One region of the Leptolyngbya sp. AN10 genome, then DNA from elsewhere that is predicted to be linked to it. Evidence: predicted binding sites of a transcription regulator. Region 1 holds the regulator's gene; each other region holds the start of a gene.
What was found. Region 1 encodes NtcA, which controls nitrogen genes in cyanobacteria. Its sites were predicted from a motif close to TTTGTANNNNNNNNTACAAA; they were not measured.

Region 1 (10,202 bases):
AATACCAATCAACAGAACAATCTTGCGACCTTGCTGATCTGCCATCTTGCCCGCTTGGGGACGAAACAGCAGAAGCCCGATCGCAAATGATCCCATCACAATTCCAAGCTGATGATCCGGTGCGCCGATCGAGTTAACATACAGCGGCAAAATCGGCAGCAAACTTGCCAAACTTGCCCAAAACAACAATCCCGCAGTAAAGAGAACGCCCAGATTTTGCTTCGTCTGAGCGCTTAACTTGGCAAAAGTACTCAATGCCCGATTCCTGATGAAGAGAGATCTTAGAATATCAAACTTGTTAGCTTCCCGCGAGAAGGGCAGGCATGAGCACACCATCGATCGCATGAATCACGCCATTGTCCGCGAGAATATCCGCTTGCGTAACGGGCACATCGTTCACTTTAATGCCACCTTCGTGATCGACTGCAATGATTGATCCTTCCAGCGTTGGAGCTTCAAAAATTTCGGTCAAATCTTCAAACCTAACATCGCCATCTAGAACGTGATAGCTCAAGACACGACGCAGTTTGGGTAAGTCTTCGAGCAGTGCGTTCAGTTTGTCTTCAGGCAGTTTAGAAAATGCTTCATCCGTGGGAGCCAGCAGCGTGAATGAACCCTCTGTATTTTCGAGTTCTGCGGAGATCCCTGCTTTCTCGATCGCGCTCAATAATGTTTTAAATGATCCTGCTTCAGATGCAGTTTGTAGAAGATTTGGCATAGTTATGTCCTGTTCGATTCCTCTTCTAAGAAAAGAACAGTATGGTCGAATTTACATCGGACGAAAGAGAGAAATTAGCTGTCTTCCGGGCTGGTTCGATCGAGTAAATTTTTCTTCGATTCTTTCAACTCATGCCAAAGGGCTTTGATTTGTCTGTACGCATCACCGGGCGGAATCTTACCCGAAGTCTCTAATCCACACAGCAAAGAGACCCGCTGAGCAAACTCTTGAAGATTGGCATTAAACGCTAGGTTCTCAGGCGTAAACTCCCCTCGGTAGTGCGCGGATGGGTAAAGGAAGTCTTCTTTTTGTTGCTCTGGCGTTTTGTCCACAGTTTTACCCTAATGTTGATTAATCGTGTTCTTCATTGTATGTTGGCAATTCTGTGCTGAAAAGCGAGACTGATTTATTCTTGTGTCGTAAGAATCACCTCAAGTTGATTCAGTGCCATCTCTACACTTTCTGCGACGCTGACTAACTTAGGATTCAGCGATCGTAAAAACATTTGAGCCTCCAAATTCTCAGTCAATAAAATCACACGCTTCCTCGCTTTAATCGCCAAAGCAATTTCCGAAACAGTTCCCGCTCCGATTCCACAAGCCACGATCGCACCACTCGATAACACATTGATATTGTTCCGAGCATTTCCCATGTCGGTAATGATAGGAATATCGATCGCTTCTGAAACTTCCGAATCGACGTGCGGCAAAATCCCGATCGTCATTCCCCCAACACTTTTCGCGCCACGACTCACCGCATCCATCACGCCCACATTCCGCCCACCGCTTAAGACAACCCATCCTGCTTGAGCGATCCGCTGTCCCAATTCATACGCAGTCTGAATCTCTTGTGGAGTCGCCTGTTCTCCAACTCCCATGACTCCCACGATCGTTTTGGGCATTTTGACATCAGAATCGAATTCTGCAATCTGGATATGAGTTTTTTACCATCCGTTTCGGTGATTGTGCCAATCTACAACGGTGAATCAGATTTACCTGCGCTGCTCGACTGTTTGAATGCTCAAACTTACCCAAATTTTGAATGCGTCTTGGTCGATAACAATAGCAACGATCGCACCACTGAATTATTACAAGCCGCCGTATCCGATCGAATTCGAGTCTTCAACCAATCCCAAATCCAAAGTTCCTACGCCGCTCGAAATCTAGGGATTCAGAACGCGACTGGAGAAATTCTTGCCTTCACCGATGCCGATTGTCGCCCCGAACCGAACTGGCTCAATGATTTGATTCAACCGTTCCTCGATCGAGCAGTCGGCTTAGTCGCAGGAGAAATCAAAGCGCTTCCCGGAAACAGCTTGCTCGAACAATACGCCGATCGACAAGAAACCCTGTCTCAAAAACACACGCTGAATCATCCCTTTTGCGCCTACGGTCAAACCGCAAACCTCGCCATCCGCCTAGAAGCCTTCAAACAAGTCGGCTTATTCCGCCCCTATCTCACCACAGGCGGCGACGCAGATATTTGCTGGAGAATCTTGCGCGAAACGGTTTGGGAATTACGATTTGCCGAAACCGCGATCGTCTGTCACCGTCATCGCGCCACGCTCACCGAACTCAAGAGCCAATGGCGCAGATATGGACGCTCAAACCGCTATCTGCATGAACTCCACGGAATCGATTTAATGCGCGAACCGAATCCGTCCGAATACCGCTATCGACTCATACGCTGGATGGTTAAAGAATTACCGATCGCATCTCTAAAACTGCTGGCAGGCAAAGCGACTCTCGTTGATCTGATCCAAACTCCGATCGGGCTTTTCTGTCTCCAAGCGCGGTCAGAAGGACAACGAGAAGCAACACTTTCCAATGAAGCACGAACGATCGAACCTCTACCAATTCCTACGGTTCAATCCTAATGCGGCAAAATTCGCTAAATTTGAATAACTGTAAGTTCGATTGCGTGTTTCGCTTCGGTGACAAACCTTTGAAGCTTCTTAAATCCCCCACAAACGGGGTACTTCAAGCCTAGAGAGGTTTTGATTTTCAAAGTCCCCCAGAATGGGCGATTTAGGGGGCACAACTCCCCAACAACGAAGCGCACACTCGAACTTACATCCAATCAATCTGTCAGAGGATCGAATTATGCCGGAGCAACTCCTATTAGTCGATGATGAACCTGGACTCCGGGAAGCGGTACAAGCTTATCTCGAAGACAGCGGTTATACAGTCCATACCGCCACCAATGGGCGCGAAGGCTGGGAAGCATTACAGCGAATTCAACCCGATTTGGTGATCACCGATGTGATGATGCCCCAGGCAAACGGCTATGAATTCCTCAAGCAACTTCGGGATGATGCCCGTTTCAAAACCTTGCCTGTGATTTTCTTAACCGCACGAGGCATGAAAAGCGATCGTATTCAAGGGTACGATGCGGGCTGTGATGCGTACTTGCCAAAACCCTTTGACCCCGATGAACTCGTTGCGATCGTCACTCGCTTACTCAGACAACGCGCAGACATCAAAGCCACCAGCACCGATGACAATGTAAATTTGGCAGATCTTTCTCGCCAAATTGCGGCAATTCAAGCTGAACTGAAAGGACGAGGCGCGATCGTTCAAACGCCCGCCCCGATGAAGCTCGATTTCACTCCTAGAGAACAGAGCGTTTTAGATCTCGTGGTTGATGGCTTGATGAACAAAGAAATTGCTCGTCGGCTTGAAACCAGTGTCCGCAACGTGGAAAAGTACGTCAGTCGCCTCTTCAGCAAAACCGGAACCAATAGCCGGACAGAATTGGTTCGATTTGCGCTCGAACATGGACTCACGACTCCGAATCAGCAGCGTCAAACTGGATCGTAATCGCAGTTCTGGAAGTTCGATCGACGCTCAAAGTTGCGTCCAATTGCTGCACAAGGGAATTGATAATCTGAAATCCCAAAGTTTGCGGCGTGTTCAGGTCAAAATTCGCAGGAAGCCGATTTCCGGTGTCACTTACCGTCAGTGTGACCTGCGAATTTTCAACCCGCAACAAGACCGCGATTTCGCCCTCTCGATTCACCAGTCCATGCCGCAACGCATTCGAGATCAACTCATTCAGAATCAATCCCACTGGAACCACTCGATTCGCAGATAGTTCAATCTCGCCACTGATTGCCGTTCTGAGCGTGATTTGATTAGGTTCGATCGCATAAGTTTGCACCAGCATCGGAACCAAACTCTGCACATACTCACCTAAGCGAATCGAATTCTGATTGCCTAACTGCGACAATCGATCGTGAACCAGTGCGATCGAACTAATTCGACTCTGATTGCTGCGTAACAGGGCTTGAACGTCTGTATCCTGCACCCTCATCACCTGCAAATCGAGCAAACTCGTCACCACCTGCAAATTATTTTTAATCCGGTGATGAATCTCACGCAGAAGAATCTCTTTTTCGCGCACCGAGGCTCGTAACTGCTCGATCGTCGAACTTGATTCCGCCTGCTGAATCACGGTTCGTGCCGTCTGCAAAACCTCGATCGCGGACTGTAACTCTTGCTGAATCTCAACTTGGACTGGGGAACTCACGGTAGACTGAGCCAAAAGGCGATCGCGAATTGAAGCCAGACGCTGCCGAATTGCTTCTACCTGTTGGGCGAACCCGCCATTATTCGTACTAGAAATCATGTTTTCAGGAACTCAACCAAAATCAGCCGATATGCCGCTGCGAGGACGATTGAGAGGGGCGACATCAATTCGTCCCGCAGAGTGCTCCAAGGAATGCACTGCATAAAATTGCAACTCACAACAGGAACACGACTACGGGCGGGAACTCACTTGAATCAATGCAACTAAAATGCAACTAGGGGGGATTGGCTATATACCCTATCATCGAATGCGGTGCCGCACAAATCGCAGATGTGCCACTTTTGCTCATGTGACTAATGAATGACATCAGGTATACTCAATACCCTGAGTGTTTAATACTGAAACGATTTTTTAAGCAGTGCATTACATTAGATGTAGTCCCGTGACATGGCAGTGACGTTTGAGGCGATTTATGACTGCTCATCTTGCTTCGAGTTCGACAATGACCCCCCAAGCCGCGCAGGATGCGGTAGCGCTACGACAGGTTTTTGCATCGCTGACGGCTAAAAGTTGCCCGCTCACCTACAATTTCCACATGCACACGACGCATTCGGATGGGCAGCTACACCCTGAAGCGTTAGCACAACAAGCGATCGATCTTTCGCTCAAAGGATTCGCGATTACGGATCACCATCAGATCAGCGGATACCAAATGGCACAGCGCTATATGGAGACGCAATCAGGGACAGAGTTGCCGCAGTTGTGGACGGGAACCGAGATTACGTCTCGCTTGCTCGAAACTGAGGTACATATTCTCGGATTTGCGTTTGATCCAAATCATGCGGCGATCGCGTCTTATCTCCAAGGTTCTGCGCCTCAAGGCGATCGCGCTCAAGCAGCACGAGTGATCAGTGCGATTCAGCAAGCAGGCGGGATTGCGGTGTTGGCACATCCAGCGCGATATCGTCGATCGGTGGATGAGTTGATTCCAGCAGCGGCAATGGTGGGAATTGATGGGGTGGAAGCGTTTTACGCCTACAACAATCCAAAGCCGTGGATGCCGAGTCCAAAAGAGACGGCACGGGTGACAGAGTTGCAGGCTACGTTTGGATTGCTCAGTTCTTGTGGAACCGATACGCATGGGATGAACTTGCTACAGCGGCTTTGAAGATGCCTGATCGAGCGGTGATCGCTTTTCAACCGCAGCCATCACCGTTTTTTCGATTCGATTCTGTCGAGTTTCAGAACGTTTGGCACTCTCGATCCAATAGAGAATTACTTTCTTGGTCGAGTTGCTGAACGTCTGAAAATTTTGTTGTGCGATCGCGTTCTTTTCCAATGCGTCAATCAAATCGGGCGGCATGATCAAAGCCTCGATCGCATCCAAAGAAGTCCAAGATCCGTCGAGTTTTGCCGCTTCAATTTTTCTGATCCCCGCCTCGGTCATTAATCCTTCGGCAATTAACTCCTCAATGTATTGCTTGTTGAGTTTCGACCAAACGCTTTTCGGTTTTCGGGGCGTAAAAATCTGCATATAGCGATCGTCATCCAACGATTTCGCTTTGCTATCAATCCACCCAAAACAGAGTGCTTCTTTCACCGCTTCACTGTATCGAATACTTGGCTTTCCGCTTTTTACTTTGTAGTAGATTAGCCAAATTCCGATCGCGGTTTCATAATTTTGTTTGAGCCAATTTCGCCAAGCGACTCTGTCGATCGCTTCGGTTTTGTCTAGCTGATCTTCAAACTTCGGCATCGCTAAATGGCTAAAAGGTGATTCTCTTTATTCAAATCATTAACATTTCCTTAACACTTCCCTCTGAATCCTGGTTGCTTTCACGCTATGATGTGTGGAAATTATTGAGAATCTTTAAAACAAGATCCCAATAGTACTGAAAAAAACCGGTCTAAACTTAGAAATTTTACAGAGATTTTCAGAATCAAAGCGAAAATGTAGCGCAGCGTACAAAAACCATTTGATGAGTCAGTTTTAGTGGTCTAAAGTCATCGATTGTTCACAAAGTGCACATCGCGTTACTGACTCGGTAAACTGCTCCAGTTTCACTCGATACGACAAGGAAAGAAATGGTAGTGACCAAGGATAGACCGCTCGCAACAATGTTTCGTCAGATCGGAGGAGGCGCGTATCCTCCCGTTATTGAGACGTTTGAACGCGGCAAAACAATCTTTTTTCCGGGTGATCCAGCCGAACGAGTCTATTTCCTGGTTAAAGGAGCCGTCAAGCTCTCACGAGTGTATGAAGCAGGGGAAGAAATCACCGTTGCGCTGTTAAGAGAAAATAGTGTATTCGGCGTGTTATCACTGATTACCGGACAACGCGCCGATCGCTTTTATCACGCAGTCGCATTTACGCCAGTCGAATTGCTTTCAGTGCCGATCGAACAAGTCGAAAAAGCACTCAAAGAAAATCCGGAACTCTCGATGTTGATGCTGAAAGGCTTATCGTCGCGGATTCTCCAAACCGAGATGATGATCGAAACCCTGGCGCATCGAGATATGGGATCGCGCTTGGTAAGTTTTCTATTGATTCTCTGTCGCGACTTCGGAGTGCCTTCGCAAGAGGGGATCATGATCGATCTGAAGCTGTCGCATCAAGCGATCGCAGAAGCGATTGGATCAACTCGCGTCACTGTGACTCGCTTACTCGGTGATTTGCGTCAGGACAAAATGATCTCGATTCACAAGAAAAAAATCACCGTTCACAATCCTGTAACGCTGAGTCAACAATTCACTTAATTCGCTTAGAATTCTTTCCTGAAAGACGCGCCCGAAGTTTAGAGCGAACAGGCATAATGAAAGGCGAGTCTGGAATTGTCTTAGACCGTCTGGGGCTAGGGTTGTCTTGGGAGTGATATGTCCGATGTCGGGCTGATTTTAATTTTGGTGGTGTTGGTGTTGGGAGGAGCGATCGCGACAATTGGCGATCGTTTGGGGACTCGCGTGGGAAAAGCCCGCCTGAGTCTGTTCAATCTCCGTCCTAAGCAAACCGCTGTCGTGGTGACAATTTTGACCGGAACGCTGATCTCAGCTTCAACGCTTGGCATATTGTTGCTGGCAAGTAAGACGTTTCGTGAAATGTTACTGAACTTCGGGCGGATTCAGACAGAACTGCGCGATCGAGGACGCGACCTTGAAAAAGTGTCCGCTGATTTGAAAGCGACCGATGCTCAGAAGGCGCAAGTCGAAAAGCAATTGGCAGAAGCGCGATCGGAACGTGCTCAAGTCGAAGAGCAATTAAAACGAATTAACGCGAATTTGCAAACCTCGATCAATCGACAACGAGAAACGAATGCTCAACTCCGAACGACAGAAGCGCAGCGAGATGCGACTCGCCAACAATTGGTTGCGGTGTCTGAACAAGCGTTAACGTTACGAACAGGGATCGAGCAACTGCAAGCCGAGCAGCAAAAATTAATCGAGCAGCGTGATCAGGTGAAGGCTCAAATTGCGGAGCGAGATGAAGAAATTGCCGAACGCACGAGCGTGATCGAACAGCGCGATCGAGAAATTAGCGAACGCGATCGGGTCATTGCTCAACGCGGTACAGAGTTGGAAAAATTAGAATCTCAGCTTAAAGAACTAGCCTCTCAACAAGCAGCACTAACTGAAACACTCGGACGATTTGAACGAGATGTTAAGCTGATTCGGAGCGGCGATCTCGCGCTTTATCGAACTCAAGTCTTGTCTTCGGGTGTTGTGCGAGTCGTGGAACCGAGAGGTGCAAGAGTCGCAGTTGATCAATTATTGCAATATGCGAATCAGTCCGCGATTCAAGCGCTTCAACTTGGACGCAATGACCAATTGGTGCAAATTCCAACAGCGGAAGTGGAATCTTTAATCAGCCAGATTAGTGACGGTCAGGATTACCTGGTGCGTGTACAAGCTCGTGCGAATTATGTGAAAGGCGAAAATCGAGGCGTGTCCGTGTACATGAGTGCGGTTCCGAATCGAATTGTGTTTCTGGCGGGAGATACGATCGCGGCTCAAACGATCGATCCGTCTAAACTGTCGGCACAAGATTTTCAGAAATCGATTCAGGATCTCTTCGCAGCATCTAATTCTCGTGCGCGTGTGGCGGGTGTGCTGAATGACAATATCGAAATCGAGAAACTGTTGACTCTTGGATCATTCATTGAGCAGTTACGCCGTTTTCCGACTCCGGTTGAACTTAGAGCAGTCGCATCACAAAACACTTACACGTCAGGACCACTCAAAATAGAATTAGTGGCAGTGCAGAACGGGCAAATCGTATTGAGAGCATCGAGTTAATCTTCTTGAGGGTAGAGGCGTATCATGGCGGAACAGCCCGTGATTTTGGGATTCGATCCAGGGCGGCAAAAATGTGGTCTAGCTGTCATGGGAGTCGATCGACGAGTCTATTATCACGAGGTGATTAGTGCAGATGCCGCGATCGCTTCGATTCAATCTTTGCGCGATCGCTTTCCAGTTTCGCTCTTAGTGATGGGTGATCAGACTTCATCAAAGGAATGGAAACGAAGATTAGAAGAGGAATTGACGGATTTGCGAGTGGTCACAGTCGATGAGCGTAATAGTTCGTTAGAGGCACGCGATCGATTCTGGATCATGTATCCACCCAAAGGATTGAGCAAACTGATTCCTGAAGGAATGCGAACACCACCGAGACCGATCGATGATATTGTGGCGATTTTGTTAATCGAACGCTACTTAGAACGTTTGGTGAGTTAAGTTTCTCTATCAATTCGTCTCGATCGAAACAATCCTAGTTCTACGATAGAGTTCGCGAACTCAGTCGAGGCGAGTATGGACGTTTTAGAGCGGGTGGAATGGTTGCGGAAATGGACAGCGTTTTCGAGCTTGTCTCTGGAAGCCTTAACCGCGATCGCGCATCAAATCCAGGAGCAATCGATCCAAGAGAATCGACGAATCGGACTGGAAGACATTCAGCCTGAAGCGCTCTACATTCTCTACGATGGGCACTTAGAGAGCTACCGCACGAGTAAAACGACTGTAGCAAAAGTTACGAGTTTGATTCCCGGTGCAATCGTGTATCTCAAGGAATTATTGCTCGATCGAGTGGCAGAAGAAACCACAATCACGCTGAATGATTGTGTGATCTGGGCAATTCCAAGAACTGAATTTTTAGCGATCGCTCAACAGTTCCCAGAGATTGCTCAAAGTGTGTCCCAACAGCTTGCACTCCAATTAGAACAGGTTGCTTCTGAACTTGCTTATGAGCGCGATCGACAGATTGCATTGCGTTCGTATCTTGTCCCAAAAGTAAAACGTGGAATTGTAGGAACCAGCCGATACGCGGTTCGATTGCGCCAAGACATTAAGAAAGCTTCGAGCGATCGCGGTTCTGTTCTGATTTTTGGAGAGCCTGGATTAGAGAAAGACAATACTGGAGCATTGATTCACTTTGGATCACGCGATCGCAAAGAACCTTTGATCAAAGTGAATTGCAATACCTTACAGCCTGTGGAATTGTTTGGACGATCGGATAAGCCCGGATTGCTGGATTGGATGGGTCGCGGAACATTGATGCTAAACAATCTCGAAGACATTTCCCCAGAGTTTGAAGAGAAGCTAGTTCAACTGTTAAAGACCGGGAAGTTTACGCCGATCGCACGAGCAGGAGAACAAGCGCCAGAACCTCGATCGTATGAAGCTCGAATTCTCATGACTTCTGAAAAGGTTCTACCCAGACTAGAAAAATGTAAGCTCATTGCTCATGTGATCAAAGTGCCACCGTTGCGAGTGAGAAAATCGGACATTGCAATTCAAGCAGAATACTATCTCAGTTTGATTTCTCGATCGCGTGGAATTGCTAAACCGAAGATTACTCCCGAAGCAATGCGAAGACTTCAGGGCTATGACTTTCCAGGCAATCATGTAGAACTAGAAAGCTTACTCGGACGAGCAATTCAACAAGCAGAATGCTCAGAACTGACTG
Region 2 (10,202 bases), on a different contig from region 1:
CCGATCGACAAATACAGCATGGCGCGTTCGGCTCCTCCTCCCGCTAAGGTAGGGAGAAAGACGCTAATTAGAGGCTTGGTAGTGGGTTGGCTAACGGTCATGTTTTAGAACAAGAACAGAACTTTAGCATGATGTAATCTCGTAATTAATTCGTCTCTCTGTAGTTTGGGAGACAAAGAAATATCCGTATCGATTCGATATGTCGATCGAACTATTCCTTCAGCAAGATTACATCAATCGGCTCTGTAAATGCTGTTGAATTTGAGTATTTGTTTCGGCGAGTTGAAACTTTTGACGCGCTTGCTGCTGAGCGATTGCCGCGACTTTTAATACTTCGGTTTGAGATTGGCGACAGTATTCGATCGCGCTTGCCAACTCTTTCGGATCATTTGGTGCAGTGAGCCAACCTGTCACATCTGGATCAATTAATTCTGTTGCGGCTCCTGCTTTTGCTGCGATCGTCGGTTTGCCACAAAGCATCGATTCCACGATTACTCTACCAAACGGTTCAGCCGCGATCGACGTATGAGCTACTACATCACAAATTTTCATCAGCGGAATCACGTCGTCACGGAAGCCGAGAAATTTAACTCGATCGTGCAAATTTAGTCGATCGACTTGTTGCTTTAGCTGCCGAACGTACTCTTGTTCACCGAATAGAGCATCGCCTACAAAAATCGTGCTCACTTTTGAATCACAATATTGCAAAGCTTCGATTAAAACATGCTGCCCTTTCCAGGGAGACAAACGGCTGAAATGCCCGACCACAAATCGTTCTTGAAGTCCAAGCAACGATCGCAATTCATTGGTATCGATTTCAGCTAAATATTGATCTAGATCAAATCCGTTGTAGACCACTTCTACCAGTTTTGGATTTCCGCCTGCTTCAACGAATGCGGCTCGGCTTGCTTGAGAATTGGCAATCACTAACTTGGCTCGATTCGCCATCAAAACTGCTAAGCGGCGATTCGTTGAACTAAAGTGATCTGGAGAAAGAATATCGTGCAAATGATAGACTAGTGGGCGGCGAGAAATTGAACTTGCGATCGCGCCTACGACTAATGCTTTCTGAGTATTTGCATAAATCGCATCATACTCGCGACTCAGCGCAGTAACCCGATTGATCAAAGGAATCAACTGGCTCACACTGCGTAAACCTGCGATCGCGCCACTAGATTTCCGAACCGCGATCGCTTTTTCTGCCAAGACTTGAGCCGGAATGTTTCGCTGTTCTAAACGCCGTCGAAAATCACCATCTTCAAATAAGCCGACCAAGCAAGAATTTTGATACGCCGTTGCAATATCAAGCAAGCAAAGTTCTGCACCACCAGACTTACCCGTTTGGTCTAGAAATAAAAGCCTCACACCACTAACCCCACAAACAATCAATCCACTGTGAAGCCAGACTAATCGAAGGGAAATCTATCGATCGGGGGATTCTAGCCAGCTATAAATTCTGTCGAGTTGGTCGATCGTAACGAGTCCATACTGCCAAAGAATCATCGGCAGAGGTCCTGGATTTTGTTCGCGGTAACGGAGGGCAAGCGCGATCGAAGAAGTCGAGAGCGAGAGTTCTTCTTGGAGGAAGCGAATAAATTTTGAGTGCGTTGCAGTAAGCATTAGACCGTCACCTCCGGGTTGACACAGTAGAAAGTGAACCCAATTATGGGTAAGCAAATTGAGTTTGGGAGAAGCAGGTAGCCAGTAGAAAAGGTGGACTACAAAGAGGAAGAACACGAATCGCTTGATTCGGGGGGCAAGTCCTGAGTTAGAAACAAAAAATCACGCCAATTCTATTCGGTCGAAGCCTGCTCTTACTAGAGAAAAAGGTGCAAACTTCTATGCAATTAGACTGAGATATAAATTTAATCGCTGATTGCTGAAAGTGTCTCTATCTAAAGTTTGGTTGTAAATTGTCATCGGTTTTATAGTTTTGTTATTTCTCCTCACACTTAATAACAAATGTTGATAGGAGTAGAGTGTAGGGGAGTATACGGTTACACTCCAATTCCTTCCAAAAGAGTTAACAATTAGACGATGAGTCTATACTTTCGATAAGTTTTATTCGATGCTTTTAATTACGAATTTGCTGAATCGCAATACGATCTCCGACTTTTAATCCGAGTTCTGCGGCTCGACCTGCTCTGAGTTCGATCACTTGGTCGATATCTTCTGTTGGAGATCCATAAGTCGGGCAAGGGTCAGCTTTACAAGGTGGCACATTCGCTTTAATCACACGAATCTCACCTCTCCGCAGAAACAGCATATCTAGCGGAATCAGCGTGTTTTTCATCCAAAACTGAGTCGGACGCGGCGGATCAAATGGGAAAAGCATTCCGCGATCGTCTGCCAAACTCGTTCGATACATCAATCCCATTGCCTGTTCTTCTGACGTTCTCGCGACTTCCAGCTTAATCAGTTGGTCGCCCACTTTAAAGGATGCAGTTAATGGCAAAACTTGACCCATTGCAGAAGGAGACTCGATCGCGGGCGATTCAGAAGGTTTGACTTCGGTAGAAAGACGTTGTGAAGCTCCCGCAGAACAGCCAAGCAGCAACACTCCCAAACTTAGACACAGGATTTGATATTTCATGACTCTCTCAGGACGTAACCAACACCACGAACTGTTTGAATTAGGCGCTTCTCGCCTTCATCTTCAATTTTTAAGCGCAGATATCGAATATAGACTTCAATCACATTCGATTCCCCGCCAAATTCGTAACCCCAAACATTTTCTAGAATCTGCTCTCGTGTCAGAACTTCGCGTGGATGTTCCATCAAATATTTGAGCAACTCGAACTCTTTCATCGTGAGATCGATCGCTCTTCCATTCCGCAATGCCTGACGAGTCGATAAATCTAAGACTAAATCTCCAAACCGTAGTTGCTCGTTACTTGGTGCATCAGGTTTGAGGTAGAGCCGCACGAGTTTGAGAAAGTCCTCAGAGCGATATGGTTTGAGAAAATAATCGTCGGCTCCTGCTTCGATGCAAGCCACACGATCGTCAACGGTATCTCGCGCCATCAAAAGCAGGACGGGAATTCGAGCGCCTGTTGTCCGAAGATCGTGGCAGAACGTTAAACCAGAATCGCCTTCCAATAAGCGATCGACGACGATGAGTGAGGGATGTTTGTCGATCGCTTGTCTCAGTCCCGCCCGTGAATCATGAACTACGATCGTGTCATATCCCGATTCTTGCAGATCTGAACTGACATGATGTGCTAGAGCCTGATCGGTTTCAACAATCAACACGCATGGAGTCGCTTCGGCAATACTCATAATTGATTCGCTTCGATTTACGCCGCCATTTTAACCATAGACGTGCAAATCGTCGAAAGTGCCGCAATTGTAGAAAATTGTTAACATTCTTCTAAAGAAGGTTTTGCGACGTGCGGTAAGCCCCAACCCAGTTTTTCTCTAAGAACATGGAAGAATTCAGGGGGTTGTAATCTGACAAATCGAGCGGGATAGGGCGCTTTCTGAACGCACACTCGATCGTTTGGAAAAACATAGCATCCCGCGTTTCCGTCTGCTGTCAAAACCAATCGATTCGGATTCGCTGGATAAATTGTCACAGGTTCACTATTTGTAAAAACCAGTGCTCGTGATGCCAGAGAATGCGGACAAATCGGAACCAGAATCATCACTGGAACGCCTGGAACAATCACCGGACCACCAGCGGAGAGAGAATACGCAGTCGAACCTGTTGGAGTCGAGAGAATAATTCCATCGGCTGCAATATCGACGCGAGTATGCCGTCCGACTTCGATTTCAAAGTGGCACATACTGGTCAACGGTTCACGATATAGCACCATTTCATTTAGACAGAGTGCCTCCCACAGCATGGCATCGTCACGAATAATCTGAACCCGCAACATTGTGCGCTCTTCGATTTCGTATTCGCCTGCTAAAAGAGACTCGATCGCATTTGGTAATTGATCCAGCAGCACCTCAGTCAAAAATCCTAAATGTCCGGTATTCACCGCAAGCAAAGGAATATAACAAGGTGCGACTTGGCGAAATGCAGAGAGAACCGTACCATCGCCGCCGAGGACGATCGCGAATTTCATCTCTGCATCAAAACCAGGGGGAACTAATCGATCGATGGGTGTGTGACAAATCGGACTTTCCGGTGAGGCATATCCCAAAATCCCACCTGCACCAGGAGCCAGAACCACTTCCCAGCCAAGCGAAATCAGCTTGTCTTTGATTTCCGCCGCAACTTGACAAGCGATCTCTTTTCCATCGTTGTAGATAATGCCAGCTTTCGGCACAAGTAAAAACCTATCCTAAATAATCATTCGATCTTTCATCTTAGAATCGAGGATACGCTTTCTTGGTGCGTTCTTTCTTTTTCTTGGCTTGCTCTTGGGCATATTCGACCTCTTTGAGTTTCTTCATGATTCGGCTGAAGTACTCTTGCATATAGGATTCCAGCGTGGTCATCTCTTGTGGATTCAAGCCCAAAATTTGATACGTTTCATCCATTGAAGCGGTCAACGGTCTTCCGGTTGCGACTACCTCAGTGAAGGCAAGTCGATCGGCAATATTCCAAGTCCATTGGAAGAACTGAGCAATTTTCCGAGAAGCCCGAACGACTCCGATCGGCGTTTTGGTGACTTTTGCTTCTTTACCAGACAGCCGCTCACACAGTTTAATAATTTCGTCTGAACTCCAGGCTTTAGAGCCAACGACGGGAAGAGTTTTACCGATCGATTCGGGTACTTTGAGCGCTTGAACAGCGAATTTCGCGATATCGATCGTATCCATGTAAGCGGTTGGGGCGGTGTTTCCCATTACCCAAACGCCTTGACCTTCGAGGATTGGAATCGCGTATTGACCGATTAAACCTTGTAAGAATCCACAGGGACGAAGAATTGTGTAATTCAAACCTGACTCTGCCAAGAATTTCTCAGTGCAGGTTTTAATTTCCATTAATGGAACGTTCGGGAATTTTTCGGCATCCAGGATCGAAAAGAAAATATATCGATCGACTCCCGCTTTTTTCGCGGCTTGAATTAAGTTAACTTTGCCTGTCCAATCGATTTGTTTGATACTGAGCGAATCCGTTGCGCGTGCGGTTGCCGCATCAATCACAGCAGTGACACCCTCAAACGCTGCGGGTAGCGTCTCCGGATAGCAAATATTTCCAGCAACGAGTTCGGCTCCCCACTCTTTCAAGAAGGCGGCTTTTCTGGGGCTACGGACTAGACAGCGTACCTTGTATCCCTCATCCAAGGCGCGACGAGTAATCTGCCTTCCCAAGGTGCCAGTCGCACCCACAATCAATACGCTCATGAGGAGTTATGTGACAAATTGTTAACTTTTCGCTAAATTCTATCAGAAATCTTGCGATCGAATCACAGTAAGGTGCGATCGATGTTTCCAAGTTCCGAAATCGAACACCCTTTATCGTAGCGTAGGTCAAGGAATGTAACGAATTTCTTTGATCAGGCTGAAATTCTCATTTATTCTAATCGGCTGAGTACGCTACGCTGAAAGTATCTGCGATCGTGGCAAATTGCGTTCTGAGTCGAGATTTATGTCAAATTCTAATCCTGCGATTCCTGCGGTGGAGCAGTGTACCAGTTCTCATCCAGTCAATTTAAATAATGTTCGCTCTTTGCAGCGTGATCTTCTGAGCGTTGAAAAATCGCAGCGAATGGCAGAATTTTTTAGTTTACTCGGTGATGCGAACCGTCTTAGGATTCTTTCTGCGCTTTCGGTTCAAGAACTTTGTGTATGTGATCTTGCCGCTGCGGTGAAAATGTCCGAGTCTGCCGTTTCTCACCAATTACGCGCACTACGATCGATGCGTTTAGTCGGTTATCGCAAACAGGGGCGCAACGTTTTCTACTCGTTGAAAGACCATCACGTTTTCAATCTCTATCGTGAAGTTGCAGAACATCTAGACGAAGAAGAGTGAGGGAGCTTGATCCGCCACTCTCGCTTCTTGAAATTACTCTTCGCCACCTTGCAGTTTCAGGAGCAAAAAGCCGAGCGACAACCCAACCAAAATCAGGGTGAACGCTAGGATTGCAGTGTTAAAAATTTCGGAAGCCATTGTTCTAATTCTCCTCTTAAAACAGCAAGTTCAGATCATTTACGTATTGTAAAGCAGTTCAGTCACGCTCTCTTCACATCATGACTCGTTTAATCATCTCAATGGGTGATCCTGCTGGAATCGGTGCAGAGGTCATTCTCAAAGCATTGTTCGATCGACAAAATTCTGATATTACGATCGCTGGAAATCACGATTATTTGCATGAATTGTACGATCGCCTCAGTCCGTCCTGTCCGAATCTTGCCAATCCAAAAGATTTGAAGATTTTAGATTTGGGCTTAGAAGAAATTCAACTTGGTAAAGAAAGCGCCAACAGCGGTGAAGCGAGTTTTCGCTATTTGGAAACCGCAATCGATCGAACATTAGCAGGCGAATTTGATGGAATTGTCACGGCTCCGATCGCAAAATCCGCCTGGAAAGCCGCAGGACACATTTACCCAGGACAAACCGAACTCCTAGCCGAAAAAGCAGGAGTCGATCGATTTGGCATGATGTTCGTGGCTCGATCGCCCCACACGGATTGGACACTACGCGCACTGTTAGCAACGACCCACATTCCGCTTAAACAAGTCCCAGAAGCGCTCACGTTTGATGGATTGACTCGTAAGCTCGAATTATTGATTGAATGCCTTGAGGAAGCGTTTGGGATTGATCGACCTCGAATTGCGATCGCGGGGCTGAATCCTCACAGCGGCGAACAAGGACAACTCGGACGAGAAGAAATCGATTGGATGTTTCCTTGGCTCGAAGCGATGCGGCTCCGATTTCCTCACGTTCGGTTAGATGGACTGTTGCCACCTGATACGATGTGGGTGAAGCCTGGACAAGCCTGGTTTGGTTCCGGTCAAGTGGTTGCCCATGATGCTTATCTTGCGTTGTATCACGACCAAGGACTGATTCCGGTTAAGTTGATGGCGTTCGATCGAGCCGTGAATACCTCGATCGGGCTTCCCTTCGTGCGAACCTCTCCGGATCACGGAACAGCGTTCGACATTGCGGGAAAAGGAATTGCGGATGCCACCAGTATGAAAGCTGCGATCGACTTCGCGATCGAGCTAGTTCAGCGTCGATCATCACCCTCACTTATGGCAACAATTTAAGCCGCAAATGATTGTCATAGTCTGTAATCCGTCAAACCTAAGAGGGACGGCAAACTTCCACTCAACCGACTACAACTCAAGGCAAAATAAATGTTAGGACTTCCTGACTTAAGAAACACATCTTAAGTTTTTGGCTCAAAAATGAGGTAGAAAATAAGGAAGATTCAGTATATCTCACTACAAAGTTACGCTGTTTGGAGGAGACACACAGCGAAAGGCTTTGATTCCCAATTTAGTTAGGTTGATATCTTCGATTCCCAGATTTCTCAGGAAGGTAGACCCCATGCTTCAGACTGCACAGTACTCGCTTGGAATGATTCAAGACGAAGTACGTCAACTTATCGATCGCGGACTTGTCAGTAGACATCAACCGATTTATACGCTATGCAAGCACATTCCTGCCCGCGAGTGGATGCGCTTTGAAACCGAGTTAGAACGCTTCGACTTCCTGCTGCGCGATCGCATTGGCGATTTGATGTGCCAGGAATGCTGGGACAACGACTAGGTGAAGATGTATTCGGGGATCAGGCGCTTCTAACAATCCGCCTGATCCCCGCCTCAAAGATTAGTCTCGACCCCCAGTAAAGACTTTATCTGCGCTTCCGGTCATATAAATTCTGTTATCGGCTGCCCATTCGATTTGGAGACAGCCGCCGGGTAATTCAATCGTTGCTCGTCGATCGCATTTCTGATTTAGCACTCCTGCGACCAATGATGCACAAGCTCCCGTTCCGCAAGCAAGCGTGATCCCGGCTCCCCGCTCCCAAACTCGCATTTTCAGGTAGTCCGATCGAACAATTTCAATAAACTCGGTGTTGGTTCGCTGTGGAAAGACCGGATGGTTCTCAAACAGGGGACCAATTTTTTCAAGCTCGATCGCTGCAACGCTATCGACAAAAGTAATACAGTGCGGATTGCCCATACTCACGCAAGTCACATTCCAAGTTTGTCCTGCAACTTCCAAGGGCAAATTGATCACTTTCTGATCCGAAGCCGCTAACGTGGTCGGAATTTCTCCAGCTAATAGCCGAGGTTCACCCATATCAACGGTCACTTGCCCGTCCGATTCAAACTTCGGAACCATCACACCCGCTAACGTCTGAATTCGATATTGTTCTTTCGATGTTCCAGTGTCCGCGATTTCCAAATCCGCAATAAATCGTCCCAAACAGCGAATTCCATTGCCGCACATTTCCGGCTCTGAACCATCAGAGTTGAAAATTCGCATCGTGTAATCGGTTCCATCTTGACCGGGAAGCGCGAAAATTACGCCATCTGCACCGATCCCGAAATGTCGATCGCACCAGTTCACCGCATCTTCAGGAGAAATCTTCGGTTCAGTCGAATCGCGATTATCGATCAGAATAAAATCGTTACCGAGTCCGTGATACTTTGTAAATTCGATCGTCATGATGAACAGTTACAGAAATGTGTAGGATTTGGGGAATTGAGGCACTCTAGTAGGTTAGAACGGTTTCGATCGAGGACTTCCCCCAATGAGTATTGAACTAGATACCGGATTGCCAAGTACTCGTCAAATTCAGACGATTATCCGAGAAGAAAAAGAAATCGAGATGAAACTTTCCACAGGTGATTTGCTCACTGGGAAAGTCCGCTGGCAGGACTCTCATTGTATCTGCATCATGGATCACTATGACCAACCGACGATCGTGTGGCGACAATCGATCGTTTTTGTCAAACCTAAGATGTAGATGTTCTTTTTTGTCGTGGCAATGGGAGCGAGATTCGATCTGGCTCCCATTTTTCTTAGAACTTGCGTTTTCTCGATCGATATTTTTCCAAAAATCCCAGAATTCCCGCTGCCAATTGCTCTGGATATTCCTCATGTAATCCAAGCGATCCAGGCATCCGATAGACTTGCACTCCAGAAAAATGCGCCAACACTTCAACTTCCTGGCGCGATTTCGGCGGCATCTGTTCGCCAATCACCATCATCACGGGTACGGGAAGCGGCTGAAACCAGCTAAACCAATCTTGCCGCGATAGCACTCGATCCAATCCCCCCGTCACAAATGCGGCTGAAGCAAATCGCGCTCCTTTTCGCTGCGTCGTTGTCCACTTTTGCTCAATCAAATCAGGCGTAATATTTTGCTGATCAGCAAAAACGTGCCGCCGATACATGAATCTCAAAAAGCCACGAGTCGTATTCAAAGAATAAAGAAACTGTCCGACGATCGGGAGTCCAATCAACCGCCGCAATACGCCATACGACCAACGATGTTCGCCCATCGCAGTCGGCAAGGGACCTCTCCAAGTTGGGCACACCAAGACAACCCATTCCCAAGGCGGCTGTTTCTGAGCCAGTTCCATCACATATCCCGCAGAATGTCCCGCCGCAATTACGACCACGGGTTCAGAAAACATCGTCAGTACAAAACTTCGCAAGCAGGTTTCATACAGTGCAGGCGTATATTGAACCGCTGGACGTGAAGAATCCCCGAAACCAACCCAATCGATCGCATAAACCTGATACTGGTCCGCCAACTGTTTCGCCAATCCTCGCATCTCCGATCGGCTCGACACCGAACTCAATGCTGGCAGCAATAGAATTGGCTTCCCCTCCCCCATTACCTCGTATACCAATGTCTGCGGTTTCCCCTTCCAACTCCAGTGATGCTCGTGAATTGTGCCACCAATCCCGATCGACGACTCAATCACAGGGGTAGAAGAATCTTGGCTCATATCGGTGTCCTCAGTCTGGGGATTTTGTTCAGTCCCCTGTTCAGTCCCTTATTGTGCAACAAAAAAGGTAGCCCACAAGTGTGAACTACCGAGATTGAACAGAGGAAAGCCTGCAAAAAGTCTATTCAGCGGTATCGCTTTGACGACGACGAGCCACTAAACCCGTAGCACCTAGACCAATCAGCGAAAGTACGATCGAGGGTTCAGGCACTTTCTCACCCTTGAGAATTTTCAGGTTATTTTCACCGACATCGACAACGAAGACAACATCATTGAAATCACGATCGGAGTTTTGGTTTTTGCCGCCAGTCGCGCCCAATTCACCAAACAGATCC
Region 3 (10,202 bases), on a different contig from region 1:
AGAAGAACAACTTCTAGTCTCAGGAAAAACTGTGTACTCTCGACAGGAAGCGCAAGTGACCCTAGATGCACGCAATCCTGGCGCACAGTTTTTAGTAGATTGGCATCTTGTTGCGCTTCCAGTGATTCAAGAGCGTAACGAGAATGATCCACTGCACATATTTAAGACTTGGTTGGCGCGTATGATTATTTTAGACCCGATTCCGAGTCGGATATCTGGAGAGTCCTATGCAGAAACATTAGAGCCAGAGCGGGATGGTTCCAATTTTGGAGAATGGTTTTCTGGGTTACTTAGTCGCTATCCCGCTGCATATAGAGAGATTGATCAGTATCTTCGAGAAGTGATGCCCGATCTGAGCGATGTGCAAAACGAATTGATCGGCAAGGACTTCAAAAGCATGGTTGTTCGATTTGAGAAGAATAATACATTCCTCAGCCTCGACTTTCAGGACTTATCAGATGGTGAAAAGTGCTTCTTTATTTGTGCTGTTGTCATAGCTGCAAATAAGTATTATGGACCTCTCTTCTGTTTTTGGGATGAGCCTGATAATTACCTTTCTCTATCAGAAGTGAGAAGTTTTATTGAGGCACTGCGACGCTCGTTTAAGTTGCAAGGGCAAATTTTATCTACGTCGCATAACGAAGAGGCGATTCGTACATTTTCTGATGAAAATACTTTTATTCTTGATCGAAAAAGTCATCTAGAACCAACTTTAGTCAGACTTCTCAATGATGTCCCTGTCGAAGGCGATCTCATTGAAAATTTGATTCTGGGTGATGTCGAATTATGAGCATTAATCGGAGTCAGCCGCATCTCTTGGTGCTACCCGAAGATGATGCAAATAGACAAATTGCGAATGGATTTATTCTCTATTTTAATAATTGTCCCATTCAAATCCTGCCAGTGGCAGGCGGTTGGAGAAAAACCATAGAAAAGCTCAGGAACATTTATGTCAGTAAGATGCGGAAGTATTCAACTTGTACGATTGTCCTGATAATTGATTTCGATGAAGAAAGAACTCGATTAGAGTATGTGACTCAGCAAATACCTGATGATTTAAGAGATAGAGTGTTTGTTTTAGGAGTATGGTCTGAGCCAGAAAAGCTAGGAAGGGATGCTAAAAAAAGTTTTGAGAAGATTGGAGACTCTCTAGCGAATGATTGCGCTAATGATACTGAAACCATGTGGGCGCATGAACTTCTCAAGCACAATAAGCCTGAGTTGCTACGAATGATCGCTTCTGTCAAGCCCTTTCTCTTTCCAGCATGAAGACACGGTTTTTCTAAAATGGAAAGCATCGCTTAACTCTGTGCTTGCAGTAATTGAACGGCTCCCGCAAAATCAGTTTTAGCCATTAGAATGCAGCGTTTTAGAAGATTAATGTCTAAGTCTTCTAATCCTGGGAGTTCGCTTCGATCGATTTGTTCATATCCGCGATCGCATAAATGATGCAGCGTCAAACTTCCATCTTTCCAAAACCACACTTCAGGAACACCTAGCGCTTGATAGCGGGTAAGTTTATTCACATTTCCACTGGTAAAAACACTTCGAGCGAGAAATCAAATCACAAAAATAATGGCGAGAATCAGGTACTCCCAATCCTCGCCACAGCGCTTTTAATCTAGATTTTTCTACAGATCGTTTTCGCCCAATTCTCGCGCCATGTGGTCAAATGGCTGATCCAAGAAGCGAGTATCTGAAATACCAGCCGCCGACACTTGCGACTTCACAATGTCCTTCATGATCTGAATGCCGCGAACAGTCGGACCGCAAGGAACACCCAAAGAGTTGTAAGTTTCGCGCAATCCTTCCAACACGCGCTCATCCAAGACATCGTTATCACCCGCGACCAGCGCATAAGTCGCATAGCGCAAGTAATAGTCCATATCGCGCAAACAAGCCGCATAGCGACGAGTCGTATAAGCGTTTCCGCCGGGGCGAATCAACTCAGGATTTTCTTCAAATAATTGAGACCCTGCTTGGCGTACAATTCCAGCCGCATCCGAATTGATGATTGCAGCCGCCTGAATGCGAGCCATTCCGGTATCAAAATAGGATTTTAGGCTGTCGATCGCGTTTCGATCTAAATACCGCCCTGTAATGTCGTAGTTTCTAATCAGGCTTGTCACTGCGTCCCGCATGAAAGTCTTCTCCCAAAATTTGGCTCAATTTGAGTTTTGCCGAATTCCCACACACAGCAAGCTAATTGGAATTCGTACCGTTAAAAGTTTCAAGCTCATTTTACCACGATGGTTTGAGCCTAATTTGAACCGTACCTTGGCGGCTGATACCAAATGAGACGATCGTTACAATTTTTAATTCACTTATCACATACTGAAATTCTTATCGGTAACATTTGTCATGCTTAATCAATACTTAATTCTGCTGAACTGATCGCATTCTGTAGCCTGAGATACAAAACTGCGCGAACCCTGTTCATACCATGATTCAGGACAGATTATGGTGAGCGATCGACCTGTGCAATTCAGGATCAATCCCAACCTGATCAGGCGCTCAACGTTGAGCAAGTTACGCGACTTACTAGGAGTACTTCATGGCGACCCCACAAGAGATCTTGGCAAAGATCAATGATGAAGGGATTGAGTTGATCGATCTCAAATTCATCGATACGCCGGGAATTTGGCAACATCTCACCCTGCACAGAAGCCAAATTGACGAGAGCAGCTTTACCGATGGCGTTCCATTTGATGGATCAAGTATTCGGGGTTGGAAATCGATCAATGAGTCGGATATGTCAATGGTTCCTGATCCGGATACGGCTTGGATCGATCCGTTCATGGAACACAAAACGCTGAGTATGATTTGCTCGATTAAAGAGCCGCGTACTGGTCAGCCTTACAGCCGCGATCCTCGATCGATTGCTCAAAAAGCGATCGACTACCTGCAATCGACAGGTTTGGGTGACACCGCATTTTTCGGTCCTGAAGCTGAGTTCTTCATTTTCGATGATGTTCGCTACGACCAAAACCAGCACGAAGGCTACTACCACGTAGACAGCGCAGAAGGCATTTGGAACTCTGGTCGCCAAGAACCGGGTGGAAACTTGGGATACAAGCCCCGGAATAAAGAAGGCTACTTCCCCGTAGCACCGACCGACACCTCGCAAGATATGCGATCGGAAATGCTCTTAACGATGGCGAAGTGCGGAGTGCCGATCGAGAAGCATCACCATGAAGTGGCAACAGGCGGACAGTGCGAACTCGGTTTCCGGTTTGGAACGCTGGTGCAAGCGGCTGACTGGTTGATGACTTACAAGTATGTGATCAAAAATGTAGGTCGCAAATACGGCAAGTCGATCACCTTTATGCCGAAGCCTGTCTTTGGTGACAACGGTTCTGGAATGCACTGTCACCAGTCGATTTGGAACAACGGTCAACCGACCTTTGCAGGTGACGGATACGCTGGATTGAGCCAAAACGCACTCTGGTACATTGGTGGAATTCTGAAACACGCTCCTTCACTGTTGGCGTTCACTAACCCGACTACGAATTCCTATAAGCGCTTGGTTCCTGGCTTTGAAGCTCCGGTGAACTTGGCATATTCGCAAGGAAACCGATCGGCATCTGTCCGAATTCCGCTGTCTGGAACGAACCCGAAAGCAAAACGCTTAGAGTTCCGTTGTCCGGACGCGACCTCGAACCCGTACTTGGCATTCGCAGCAATGCTTTGTGCTGGTATCGACGGAATCAAGAACCAGATCGATCCAGGTTCGCCGTTGGATGTGGATATCTATGAACTCAGCCCTGAAGAATTGGCGAAAGTTCCTTCTACTCCTGGATCTTTGGCAGAAGCATTGAAGAACTTGGAAACCGATCACGATTACCTGACTACAGGTGGCGTGTTCACTGAGGACTTCATCGAAAGCTGGATTAGCTACAAGCTCGATCGAGAAGTGATTCCGATGAGCATTCGTCCTCACCCGTATGAGTTCATGCTCTACTACGATTGCTAATTCGATCTAAGTTCTGAGAAGCGATCGGGCTGGTTGGCTCGATCGCTTTTTCGTAGCTTAATTTGGATTTTGAACGTCTACAGAATTTCACTTCAAATTCGTTAGTTCAAAGACGCAACTCACTGATAAGAATTCGTTACACTTATTCATAGTCGTAGATTGCTTTGCACACTCACCATGCCCGATACATTAACAAAGCTGGCATATCAAACCGTTCAGCAAGGAAAAAGCTATTTTGGATTGGTGCATAAAGCCGTCAGTACTCAACTGCTGAATATGGTTGCACCTGCCCCCGCTGAAACCAAACCGAAACCACAGCCGCTTTCAATGGCACTGATTCAGACCATTCAGAAGCGGATGGATGCGATTCTCGAAACCGATTGGCAAGATGTCGAAAAAGGCGTTTATCCAGCAAGTCTCTTGTTTGATAACCCTTGGGATGAATTCTTCCGGTACTATCCTGCTGTTTGGCTCGATATGCCGGAGATGTGGCAGCGCGTGAATGAGAAGCGTTACCAAGATTTTGCTCCGGGTGTTGAGACGCAAGGTTTACCGAGCTATTACACTCAGAATTTTCATCATCAGACCAATGGGTATCTGAGTGATGAGTCTGCGAATTTGTATGATTTGCAGGTTGAACTTTTGTTTAATGGAACGGCTGACCCGATGCGGCGACGGGTATTGGCTCCTTTGAAAGAAGGCTTACAAGCGTTTAGTGATGTGCCTGCGAATCAAATCAAGATTCTGGATGTCGCTTGTGGAACAGGTCGCACTCTGAGAAATATTCGCGGAACGTTGCCGAAGGCTTCGCTGTATGGGGTGGATCTGTCGGCGGCTTATTTGAGAAAGGCGAATCAATTGCTGTCTCAAATTCCGGGAACGTTGCCACAGTTAGTACAAGGAAATGGCGAAGAGTTGCCGTTCTTGGATAACTATTTCCATGCGGTGACGAGCGTGTTCTTATTCCATGAGTTGCCACCTCAAGCGCGTCAGAATGTGATTAACGAAGCGTTCCGAGTGGTGAAACCGGGTGGAACCTTTATCATTTGCGATTCGATTCAGATGAGCGATTCACCGGAATTGTCGATCGCAATGGAGAACTTCCCCGAAATTTTCCACGAGCCATACTATCGTCATTACACAACAGACGATTTAACTAAGCGTCTAACAGATGCTGGTTTTAGTGAAGTTTCCGAGCAGGTTCACTTTATGAGCAAGTATCTGATCGCGAAAAAGCCGATCGCTGTTCCACAAGAACCTGAAAAGGTTGCCACTGGAATCGCGATCGACTAAAACACCAAACCTAGAATGATTCCTAACCCTCCAAATTTCAGGAGGGTTTTTTATTGAAGTCCTCACACCAAATTCTTCTATCGAGGAATCAATCGTTGTCGTCCACCGATTCCCGGATTGAACAATGCAGCAAGCTCCGACTCAGGTAATTGATCGAGCCAGTCCTCGATTTCCGATTCGGTCACACTGTAACCGCGATCGTTTGCTAATTCGACTAAGGCTTGTGGATCGCTTGAAGCTTGTAACCGATTCTGAAGAACGTGATCTTTTTGTACAGCTTTAAAGAATGCAGCGGCATGATGTTGCGACATAACAAACTTCCTCGCAAATTATTAATTTATTGGAATAGGGAAAGAACGTAGCGCTAAAATCCTCTATCCCCCTACGCTAGAAGATTCTGAGAAGGCTGATTCAAACTGATAACAAAATTGATTAGACTGTATCTACGTATTAATTGAATGTTTACGAAGTCTAAACCTTACCTGTGAACGTTATTTTGTTCGATTTTGATGGCACGATCGTCGATAGTGTCGATGCTGGAATTAAGATCACCAATCGCCTAGCTCATGAATTTGGATTTCCACCATTTGATCAAGCAACCTTAGACGAGTTGAAGAACCTGGGATCACGTGCGGCACTCAAGCGATCGCAGATTCCGGTTTGGAAATTACCCTTTCTGATTCGTCGCTTTACTGAGGAACTGAATCGAGAGATTCCGCACTTAAAGCTTTTTCCAGAAATGCAGGAAACATTACTCGAATTGAAGCATCAGGGAAATTTTCTTGGGATTGTCTCCACGAATTCTATTAAGAATATTCAACAATTTCTCAGAGTTCAGAATCTCACTTCGACATTTGATGTGATTTCTGCAAACTATTCGCTGTTCGGGAAAAGTCGGCTGATTCAAAAAATAATTAGACAGCAAAAATTACAGTCAAGTCGAATTTATTACGTGGGGGACGAGACTCGTGATATCGAGGCAGCTAAGAAAAGTGGAGTGAACTCGATCGCGGCAACCTGGGGGATAAATTCAGCAGAAATCTTGCTCAAGTATCATCCTGATTTTCTGATTAATTGCCCAACTGAATTACGGAATTTATTCATTGACAAAGCATAATTTTCGTTGCTTTTGTAACATGAAATACTGGTCGATCGACACTTTCTGTAGCTGGTCTTAAAGAACGCCCCGTTTCAAGAATGCCTTCTTAAGATAGAAGTAATCGCGCTTGTAGATTCATTAGGCTACGAAAGTGTGAATGTGAAAACCCTGAGTCTCAGGGAGGAAACTTGAATGGTCGATGTTCATCCGCCGCTGGTCGATCGTGATTCAGCCCTCGATCGAGACTGTACAACGCTCTCTCGCCATGTTCTCGAACAGTTAAATAGTTTTTCCGCTGAAGCGCAAGATCTTAGCGCCATCATGACGCGGATTGCCCTGGCTGGAAAACTGATCGCTCGTCGTCTCAGTCGAGCAGGTTTGATGGATGGTGTATTGGGCTTTACAGGCGAAACCAATGTCCAAGGCGAATCCGTGAAACGCATGGATGTCTACGCCAACGAAGTCTTTATTTCTGTGTTCAAACAGAGCGGTTTAGTCTGCCGTTTGGCTTCAGAAGAAATGGACGAGCCGTATTACATTCCTGAGAATTGTCCGCTTGGTCGCTATACGCTGCTTTATGACCCGATCGACGGTTCCTCGAACGTGGACATTAACATCAACGTGGGATCGATCTTTGCGATTCGACAGCAAGAGGGCGATGACGACGATGGCAAAGCGCAGGATCTTCTACAAAGCGGACGAAAGCAAATTGCAGCAGGCTATATCCTGTACGGTCCGAGTACGATGCTGGTTTATTCGATCGGCAATGGCGTTCACTCGTTTGTGCTTGATCCCAGCTTAGGAGAATTCATTCTCGCAGACGAGAACATTCGGGTTCCGAATCATGGTCCGATCTACAGCGTGAACGAAGGTAACTTCTGGCAGTGGGAAGAATCGTACCGCGACTTTATTCGCTATGTGCATCGGCATGAGGGCTATACCGCCCGCTACGGAGGCGCATTGATCGGAGATTTCCACCGGATTCTGTACCAAGGGGGCGTGTTCCTTTATCCCGGTACAGGCAAACAACCGCAGGGAAAATTGAGATTGCTGTACGAAGCTGCACCGTTAGCCTTTCTGATCGAACAGGCGGGTGGACGAGCCAGCACCGGAACCGAAGATATCCTCGACTTTGTGCCGGACAAGCTTCACGCCAGAGTTCCCTTGATCATCGGTAGCAAAGATGATGTTGCACTCGTTGAATCCTTTGTACAGGAACGCATTCGCGAACAGACCGCTTTAGGAAGTCGATAAATATTAGGAGCAGACCACTATGACGAACCATCTTTTAGAAATCAAAGACTACGGGCAAAGCATCTGGATGGATAACTTGACCCGCGATTTGGTCGAGTCGGGCGAATTGAAGCGCATGATCGACGATCGAGGGTTACGCGGCATCACGTCCAATCCGGCAATCTTTGAAAAAGCGATTAATGGAAACAAAATTTACGATGCCGATATCGATGCTGGCATTCAAGCGGAAAAGCCACTGCTCGAAATCTATGAATCGCTGATCTTTGAAGATATCCGCAATGCTTGTGACATCTTTGCTGGTATCTACGAAGAGTCTGGCGGACTCGATGGCTATGTCAGTATCGAAGTTCCCCCGAACATTGCCAACGACACGGAAAAAACGATCGCTGAAGCTCGGCGTTATTACAAACAGATTGGTCGTCCGAATGTGATGATCAAAATTCCAGGAACTTCAGCCGGATTGCCAGCCGTTGAAGCAGTGATCGCAGATGGCATCAACGTCAACGTGACTTTACTGTTCTCAGTTCAAAGCTATGTCAACACCGCTTGGGCATACATTCGCGGACTTGAGAAAAGAGTTGAAAAAGGCGAAGACATCAGCAAAATTGCGTCTGTTGCCAGCTTCTTCCTCAGCCGAATCGACATCAAAATCGATGAAATGATCGATGCAAGAATGAGCAAGGGTGTCGATAGCCTGCAAGAAGAAGCGAAGCTCGTTGCCGTTAAAGGAAAAGTTGCGATCGCGAATGCAAAAATCGCGTACCAAGAGTACAAAAAGGTTATCGCTGATCCCCGCTGGTTAGCACTCAAGGAAAAAGGCGCAAACGTTCAACGGCTACTCTGGGCAAGTACCAGCACCAAGAATCCGGACTACAGCGATGTCATGTACGTCGATGAACTAATCGGTGCGGACACGGTGAATACTTTGCCGCCGAATACGATCGAAGCTTGTGCGGATCACTGCGATGTTGCGCCTCGAATTGATACCGGAGTCGAAGAAGCCTACAACCTGATTCAAAGCCTCAACGATCCCGACATCGATATCAACTTGGCGCAAGTCATGACCGAACTGCTTGAAGAAGGCATTGATAAATTCGTGCAGCCGTTTAATTCGCTCATGAGTTCGCTGCAAGAAAAGGTCGATCGATTGGCGAAAGTGTGAGGTTTTGAGTAGGGAGCGGGGAGTAGGGGGTAGGGAGTAGGAAGCAGAGACAAAAATGATTCAAGTCTTGCATTCCACTCCCCACTCCCCACTCCCCACTCCCCACTCCCCACTCTAGATTGCTCACCCTTCATCACATCACTATGGTTACTCTCTTACAAAATCCGCTCCGAGTTGGACTGCAACAGCAACGGATGCCCGAACCGAACATCATCGTATTTTTCGGGGCATCGGGTGATTTAACTAAACGTAAACTTGTGCCTGCGCTGTATCATCTCAAGCGCGAACGTCGATTGCCGCCCGAATTAACGATCGTGGGGGTTGCGCGTCGTGAATGGAGCGATGACTATTTCCGCGAACAAATGCGTGAAGGAGTCGAAGAATTCTCCGATGGCGTTGGCTCTGATGCTCTGTGGCAAGATTTCGCGCAAGGATTGTTCTATTGTCCGGGCGATATTGATAATCCTGACAGCTATCAGAAACTAAAAGACCGTCTAGAAGAAATCGATAAAATCCGAGGAACGAGAGGCAATCGCGTTTTCTATCTCTCAGTTGCACCGAAGTTTTTCCCAGAAGCCATTCAACAGTTGGGCAATGCGGGAATGCTCAAAGATGCTCAAAAAACGCGGCTCGTGATTGAGAAACCGTTTGGGCGCGATCTGAGTTCGGCTCAAAATCTGAACCGCGTTGTGAATCAAGTTTGCCAAGAGCATCAGGTTTACCGGATCGATCACTATCTTGGAAAAGAAACCGTTCAAAACTTATTAGTGTTCCGGTTTGGTAACGCGATCTTTGAACCGTTGTGGAATCGGCAATTTATTGATCACGTTCAAATTACCGTTGCAGAAACCGTCGGTGTTGAAGATCGTGCGGGCTATTATGAAACCTCCGGAGCATTGCGCGATATGGTGCAAAACCATTTGATGCAACTGTTCTGTTTAACCGCAATGGAGCCGCCCAATTCACTTGATGCCGATAGTATTCGGACTGAGAAAGTGAAAGTGATCCAAGCAACTCGACTCGCAGACACCAATCGCCTAGAAAATTCTGCGGTGCGGGGACAGTACAAAGAAGGCTGGATGAAAGGGAAAGAGGTTCAAGGCTATCGAGACGAACCTGGAGTTGATCCCAGTTCGACCACGCCCACTTATGTCGCGATGAAGTTCCTGGTGGATAACTGGCGCTGGCAAGGGGTTCCTTTTTATCTGCGTACCGGAAAGCGTCTACCCAAGAAAGTCAGCGAAATTGCAATCCAATTCCGAGATGTGCCTTATCTGATTTTCCAATCTGCGGCAAAGCAAGCGAACGCCAATGTCCTCGTGATGCGACTCCAGCCAAATGAAGGCATTGGAATGCGGTTTGAGGTCAAAATGCCCGGAGCCGATTTGAGAACTCGATCGGTGGAAATGGATTTCAGCTAC

Region 2: a site for NtcA is predicted at 7,329-7,348, ahead of ACQ4M5_RS25955 (DUF4327 family protein). Genes of this name have one in related genera too.
Region 3: a site for NtcA is predicted at 2,401-2,420, ahead of glnA (type I glutamate--ammonia ligase). Genes of this name have one in related genera too.

What each region holds. Positions count from the first base shown of each region.
Region 1 covers NZ_JBNXVP010000028.1:14,526-24,727, reverse strand. The annotation lists gene ACQ4M5_RS29405 (MFS transporter) at 1-255, opposite strand, end outside; gene ACQ4M5_RS29400 (fasciclin domain-containing protein) at 299-718, opposite strand; gene ACQ4M5_RS29395 (DUF7219 family protein) at 793-1,050, opposite strand; gene ACQ4M5_RS29390 (cytochrome) at 1,125-1,619, opposite strand; gene ACQ4M5_RS29385 (glycosyltransferase) at 1,653-2,594, shown strand; gene ACQ4M5_RS29380 (response regulator transcription factor) at 2,821-3,537, shown strand; gene ACQ4M5_RS29375 (sensor histidine kinase) at 3,500-4,345, opposite strand; gene ACQ4M5_RS29370 (PHP domain-containing protein) at 4,719-5,414, shown strand; gene ACQ4M5_RS29365 (YdeI/OmpD-associated family protein) at 5,400-6,002, opposite strand; gene ntcA (global nitrogen regulator NtcA) at 6,365-7,003, shown strand; gene ACQ4M5_RS29355 (DUF3084 domain-containing protein) at 7,121-8,536, shown strand; gene ACQ4M5_RS29350 (pre-16S rRNA-processing nuclease YqgF) at 8,561-8,974, shown strand; gene ACQ4M5_RS29345 (sigma 54-interacting transcriptional regulator) at 9,050-10,202, shown strand, end outside.
Region 2 covers NZ_JBNXVP010000021.1:43,595-53,796, forward strand. The annotation lists gene ACQ4M5_RS25905 (glycosyltransferase) at 1-101, opposite strand, end outside; gene ACQ4M5_RS25910 (glycosyltransferase) at 229-1,365, opposite strand; gene ACQ4M5_RS25915 (DUF2949 domain-containing protein) at 1,423-1,620, opposite strand; gene ACQ4M5_RS25920 (DUF192 domain-containing protein) at 2,075-2,593, opposite strand; gene nblR (response regulator transcription factor NblR) at 2,590-3,279, opposite strand; gene ACQ4M5_RS25930 (NAD(+) kinase) at 3,360-4,274, opposite strand; gene ACQ4M5_RS25935 (SDR family oxidoreductase) at 4,315-5,298, opposite strand; gene ACQ4M5_RS25940 (ArsR/SmtB family transcription factor) at 5,543-5,926, shown strand; gene petM (cytochrome b6-f complex subunit PetM) at 5,960-6,064, opposite strand; gene pdxA (4-hydroxythreonine-4-phosphate dehydrogenase PdxA) at 6,145-7,164, shown strand; gene ACQ4M5_RS25955 (DUF4327 family protein) at 7,448-7,669, shown strand; gene dapF (diaminopimelate epimerase) at 7,730-8,575, opposite strand; gene ACQ4M5_RS25965 (Hfq-related RNA-binding protein) at 8,661-8,876, shown strand; gene ACQ4M5_RS25970 (alpha/beta fold hydrolase) at 8,932-9,867, opposite strand; gene ACQ4M5_RS25975 (PEP-CTERM sorting domain-containing protein) at 9,989-10,202, opposite strand, start outside.
Region 3 covers NZ_JBNXVP010000075.1:8,014-18,215, reverse strand. The annotation lists gene ACQ4M5_RS40545 (AAA family ATPase) at 1-790, shown strand, start outside; gene ACQ4M5_RS40540 (hypothetical protein) at 817-1,269, shown strand; gene ACQ4M5_RS40535 (hypothetical protein) at 1,302-1,526, opposite strand; gene apcB (allophycocyanin subunit beta) at 1,632-2,141, opposite strand; gene glnA (type I glutamate--ammonia ligase) at 2,555-3,973, shown strand; gene ACQ4M5_RS40520 (class I SAM-dependent methyltransferase) at 4,151-5,266, shown strand; gene ACQ4M5_RS40515 (Nif11-like leader peptide family RiPP precursor) at 5,344-5,577, opposite strand; gene ACQ4M5_RS40510 (HAD hydrolase-like protein) at 5,751-6,383, shown strand; gene fbp (class 1 fructose-bisphosphatase) at 6,558-7,619, shown strand; gene tal (transaldolase) at 7,639-8,781, shown strand; gene zwf (glucose-6-phosphate dehydrogenase) at 8,925-10,202, shown strand, end outside.